One region of the Clostridium sp. 001 genome, then DNA from elsewhere that is predicted to be linked to it. Evidence: riboswitches for the same ligand, from Rfam matches in the RefSeq annotation. Region 1 holds a riboswitch; the other holds the start of a gene.
The links. Region 1 has a riboswitch for magnesium ahead of B5S50_RS19215 (PRC-barrel domain-containing protein). Riboswitches for the same ligand answer to the same signal wherever they lie in the genome.

Region 1 (3,221 bases):
GCATCATACAAATTAAAACTACGGGAAGTAACACACCATTTATTATTTGTGACCATAATGTTATCTGAATTAAAGGTGCTCCTGGAATTAATATAATACCAATCCCAATAATAATTATTATAGTAAACAGTGTAAAAAACTGTGGTGCTTCTTTTAATGTTTTATTTATACCAGCTTCAAACCCAAAAGCTTCACAAATATAAAATGCTGTAGCCAAAGGTAGTATTGCAGCCGAAAAAATAGAAGCTATAAATAATCCAAAAGCAAAAATTTGAGAAGCAAAGGCTCCAGCAAGTGGCTTTAACGCTAATGCAGCATCTTTAGCCTCATTTATTTGGATTCCACTTTTATGAAGTGTTGCCCCACAAGCTACGATTATAAAGAAAGCAACTACTACTGTAATAACACTTCCAACAACAACATCCCAAAATTCGTATTTAAATTCTTCCATCTTAAGTCCTTTTTCTATAACTGCTGACTGCATATAAAACTGCATCCAGGGTGCAATAGTAGTTCCCACCATACCAATAACCGTACTTATATAGTCATAATTAGTTTCAATAGCAGGATGAATTAATGCATGTCCTATTTCATGCCAGTCTGGTCTAGCGAAAAATGCAGAGCCAACATAGGATAATAAAAATATGCTAAAAACCAAAAATAACTTTTCAGTAGTCTTATATGTACCTTTTACTACCAAAATCCATACTGCAACAGCAGCTAGTGGTACCGATATATATTTACTTACTCCAAAAATCTGCATGCTACCTGCTATACCTGCAAACTCTGTAGCTGTATTTCCTATATCTGCAATTACTAGCCCAATAAACATAAAGGAAATTACCTTAACACCAAAATTTTCTCTAATTAAATCTGCCAGCCCTTTACCTGTAACTATTCCCATTCTAGCATTCATTTCCTGCACTACAAGAAGCACAATAAAGCATGGGATTAATGACCAAAGTAATTTGTAACCATAGGTAGCACCTGCTACAGAATATGTTGTAATACCACCTGCATCATTATCTACACTACCTGTTATAATTCCAGGACCTAAAACACTTAAAAATATTAATAAATTTGCCATCCATGTTTTTCTCTTTGCATTCATCATTAGTGCCTCCATTATCTATACCTTTTATTGGACTTAGTAATTTCATAGAAAATATCATTTATATTAACAATCCCTATGATATGCATTTGTTCATCAATTACGGGTATAGAACATAGGTTATATTTTGATGCAGCATCTAAGTTAGAGAAAATAATTGCACCTGTATTTACATCAAAGTCCTCAATTATATCTGCCAGATCTGAAGGATGAATTGTGGATAGTTTATTATAACTTTTTGAAAGTAAAATGTCTTTTGAGGTAAAAGCCGTTTGAATATCATCCCATAACATTAGTTTACTTGATATTTTAAATCCTAATCTCTTTAATGGTTTAGCAATTCCAATCCTTCTTAATAGCCCATCCATACCAATATCTACTGCTGCAATAAACATACCTGATGGTAATATAACTAACCTAACATCGTTAGCTCTAACTACCTTTCTTCCATTAACATCAACAATCTGTTTGTCCAAAACATACTTTTTCAGTAACATACAGTCACCTAAATCTTTATCTTGAACTTCACTACACATTAAAACATACTGTCCTTTTTCCTTAGAAACACTGATATTATCAAAACCAATAAATTTTATTCCTTCTTTTGTTTTAACAACAGCTATGGTAACTTTTGGATTTTGAAAATTCACATCAACAGCTACATCCTTTAAAGTTCCTATTACTTCTTTACTAGTCGTATAAATTTTATTACCCAATATTCTGCTTAAATAAACGCTTGTAAATTGCATTGTATACACTCCTTTGCTTTCAGGATGCACAATGCAAATTTTTTAATGCAAGTACATCCCCTATAATATTTTTACCAATAAATCTTTAAGTTTTATATCATTGCATTTATGACACGGGTCACCGTCCATTAAATTCATCACTCTCCTTAACTTGGTAATTTATCCAATAAAAAAATCTCTTCGCAACAAAATGAAGAGATTGGATTCTTAATAAATTCCAAGACAAAAAATAGTACATCTTCACTCGTTGAGCTTTGACTCTGTAAAGCTTAGATCATAAGCATTCATATTTCTATGAATGTTGTCAGCTACATTAAGTAAAACCTTAATCCGGTAGTACCTGCTCACCCATTGGCGTCTCTCGACATTTCTGGGCAGTAGCGTATGTCTGTACAGTAATCTCACCTAACAATGTTATTAAATTATATTTTTAATTAGTAATAATCCGTTTCTTATTATATACATATATTCCTTAGTTGTAAATATTTTTTAAGAAATCAAATGTTAAAAATATGTTACTTAGAAAATATACTGCCTCAAAATGTATTTTGAGACAGCATCTAATTCTTCTAATTTACTTTTATATAACAATTAGTAAAATAATATCAATTAAAGAATTCAATTATACCAAGTGCTATTAACAATATGCCTGAAATTAATGGTGCATATTTACCAAATAATTTACCCAATACATGATTACCTACAACTTCACCAATTATAATTGTAAGAATACTTAATATAAATGTAAATATGACTGTAAATTGAATACTAACTCCTGTTATACTAGCTGCTATGCCAGTACCTAAATTGTTAAAGGTCAACCCAAATGCTATAAGAAGAGCTTCTTTTATATTTATATCACCGGAGTTGTCCAAATCTGACTTTTCGGCATATTCAATCATATCATTAATGTCTTTTAAAGCAAGTTCATTTGATTTTTTATTATTTATAAGTTTTATTATACTTTGTGTTATAAAATATACTCCCAATATAGCAATGGCTATAGAACCTAATGCATTTGCTATAGAGTGAGGTAAAAATTTTGATATATACACCCCAAGTGACATTGATAGAAATGTTCCTGTACAAGTTATAACTGCTATTGCAAGGTTAGGAACTACTCCTATCTTTATTTTCTTTATTCCATAAGCAATACCTACAACTACATTATCTAGGTTAGAGGATAAACTAAACAATAATGCAGATAAAATTAATGTCATGCATAGTCCCCTTTTTTATTCTTTCCTTTTTAGTATATGACTTTAAACTTTTAGTGTGCTTAGGAGTTCAAGAAAAGGAGATGTTTTAAATACATTGCAGTTCCAAGATAAAGTATATATAAAAAATTTACTGGGGATATT
Region 2 (3,221 bases), 1.4 Mb from region 1:
CTCTTGCTGCATTTATAGAGCTCTGTTTCATATTTGCATGTATTTGTCCATCCACCACAGCAGTAAAAGCTCCTGGTTGATATATAACTCCTGCTACAGTAGATGGGAACCTAGGATCCCTAGTTCTATTTAGTATTACAGCTCCTACGGCTACCTGTCCTTCATAAGGTTCTCCTCTAGCCTCTCCATTTATCAATCTAGCTATTAATGTTACGTTTTGGCTATTTCCACCAGTATTGCTTCCAGTATTTATTGCAAGGGCTGCTAAAGTTGCATCTCCAACTATACCATCAGACTTTAATCCATTTTTTGATTGGAAATACTTTACTGCAGTGTAAGTTTGATACCCGTATACTCCATCTACACTACCATTGTAATACCCCCAGCTTCTAAGTTTTTGCTGTATTTGTATTACCATATTTCCTCTTGAGCCATAGTAGTATGCCACAGCTTTTACTGCATTATTATAGGGGAGCAAGAATAGAGAAGTTGATGCATATGTAAACACTATAGCAAGTATTAATACTAATTCTCTTTTAAATCCCATAATTTTCTTACCCATATGACCATCTCCTTTTAATGTTGATTCTCCTAAATGTAGTCTGTACACAAACGAAGTAAAAAATACATAAAAAAATGCTATCAATTTCACTTTAAATAAGTGGAATTGATAGCATTTCTTACCCTACTTTTCTTAGCCTTTTTCTCCAATTTGGTATTAATATGTCTTCTACTAAGTCATTCATTATAACTATGCCACATAGCTTTTCTTCATCATCTATTACAGGTAATGAAATAAGATTATATTTTGAACACATCTCTATGGCTTCATCTATATTTTCCTTATGATTTATACTTACTACATCCTTCATCATTATCGCCTTTAATGTATCTTCAAAATCTGACAATATCAAGTCTTTCAAGGACACCACACCTTCAAGCTGCTTTTGATCATTGATAATATATATATAATGTGATACCTCATCTTCCGGATTAATTTCTTTTAAAAACTCAATAGTATCTTTAACGGTTATATTTATATTAAAACAGATAAAATCCTTATTCATTATACTTCCTACAGTTTCTTCCTTATATTCCATAAGTGATCTTACTTCATCCGCATCATTTTTTTCCATATTTATAAGTATTTTTTCTGCAGTATCTTTATCTACTTCATCTAAAATGTCTGCTATTTCATCATTGGGCATATTGTATAACACCTCGTCCCTTTTAGACTGACTCAAATTTTCCAGAATATCTAGCTGTACTTCTGGATCTATTTCCTCTAATGTATCCGCTGCTAGATCCTCATCTAAACTTTCAAAAACTTTCTTTCTGTAGTTTACATCCATATCTTCTAGTATATCTGCTAAATCAGCAGGGTGGAGCTTAGACAATTTTTTATATGGTACGGAAAGTTTTAAATTGTTATTTATCATTTCTAGTGATTCTACATTATCCCAAATTATAAGGCTATCTTCAGGCTTTTTGTTAAATAAATCATAGAACTTTTTTATGATTTTTTCTATACCAAGCCTTCTTCCTAAAGCAAGAACTCCTGTATCTACTGCTACAACTCTATACTCTCCTGCCATTTCTGCAATTCTGAGGTCATTAACTCTTACAAGTTTTTTCCCATTTATATCCACTATCTGTCTATCTAAAAGATGTTTTGATAAAAGATAGGAATAACTTTGAAGTATTATTTCCCTTATACCTTCTCCTTTAATTATAACCTTATCGTTATCGTCATAAAAGTTTATGTTCCTACACTCACAATTAAGTATTTCTTTGCCCTTTTTTATCTTATATCCTATGGCTCTTGGCATTCCATGATCAGAAGATACATAAACGTCCCAAAGTTTCCCTACATATTCGTCAAATTCATTATAAACCTTTTTATAAAGAACTTTACTCAATAAGAAACTAGATAACTTTTTCATAAATATTCCTCCTTATATGCAGAGAAATATTTATAGAATCTACATGAACGTTTTAAAAGTTATCAATAGCATTGCCATCACCAATTAGATCTAATACTTCCCTGCACTTCTTCTATTAAATTTTCTTCTAAGATGCACCGACCTCCATAAGGTCCGTTTTCCATTTAACACACCACCTAAATTAAAAATTCAAATATATGCAAACAACTAAAAAAAGCCCACAGGGCTCTTAAACTAAAACTTTTTTAATCGTACGAGTTTTAGCACTATATAGCTTTAGATTTTCATCCAGCTACATTAAGTAAAACCTTACTACGGTAATACCTGTTCACCCATTGGCATCTCTCGATGTTTCGGGGCAGCAGCATATGTCTATATAGGAGCCTCACCTAACATAATTAAACATAAACATTTACTTTTATACTATAATTATATTACAAATTCACTATAATGCAACTAGTAAATATTAAATTTATTTATATTTACCTGTTATGATACTTTAATTTCATTTTGCTCATTTTAATGTAAAATATCATAATTTATCTTTGCATATTTATATTATTTATTTAGTGTGTGTCTTCTTCTCCTTATCACCATTCAAAATCTACATATTCCTAAATATTTATCTCATAATATAATATGTTATACTAAAAATAAGTGAAACTAATCTGAAACATAAGAACGGAGAATGTAAATTGAATTTAAATACTAGTTTTTTATCTATATGTAAAGATGACATGAAAGCAAGAAATATAAGTCAGTTGGATTTTGTCCTTATAACAGGAGATGCTTACGTAGATCATCCTTCTTTCGGCTCAGCTATAATATCAAGGGTGTTAGAAAATGAAGGTTTTAAAGTAGGAATAATAGCTCAGCCTAACTGGAAAAATGCAAATGATTTTATGAAGCTTGGAAAACCTAAATTAGCTTTTTTAATAAACTCTGGGAATATGGATTCTATGGTAAATCATTATACCGCATCAAAGAAAAAAAGGCATGAAGATCTTTACTCCCCAGGAGGTAAATCTGGTTACAGACCCGACAGAGCTGTAATAGTATACTGTAATAGGGCAAGAGAAGTCTATAAGGATGTTCCAATAGTAATTGGTGGAATAGAAGCCAGCTTAAGGAGATTTGCCCACTATGATTACTGGAGTGATAATGTAAGAAGAAGTATTCTTTTAGATTCAAAGGCAGATCTACTCATATATGGTATGGGAGAAAAAACCATAGTACAAGTGGCAAACCTATTAAAATACGGAATGGATATCCACAAAA

Region 2: another riboswitch for magnesium. It lies ahead of B5S50_RS12705 (magnesium transporter); the one in region 1 lies ahead of B5S50_RS19215 (PRC-barrel domain-containing protein).

Annotation. Positions count from the first base shown of each region.
Region 1 is NZ_CP020473.1:4,119,890-4,123,110, reverse strand. Features, by position in the region: gene B5S50_RS19220 (Nramp family divalent metal transporter) at 1-1,111, opposite strand, end outside; gene B5S50_RS19215 (PRC-barrel domain-containing protein) at 1,126-1,860, opposite strand; M-box (ykoK) riboswitch at 2,093-2,280, opposite strand; gene B5S50_RS19210 (manganese efflux pump) at 2,466-3,080, opposite strand.
Region 2 is NZ_CP020473.1:2,688,720-2,691,940, reverse strand. Features, by position in the region: gene sleB (spore cortex-lytic enzyme) at 1-562, opposite strand, end outside; gene B5S50_RS12705 (magnesium transporter) at 681-1,943, opposite strand; M-box (ykoK) riboswitch at 2,181-2,347, opposite strand; gene B5S50_RS12700 (YgiQ family radical SAM protein) at 2,681-3,221, shown strand, end outside.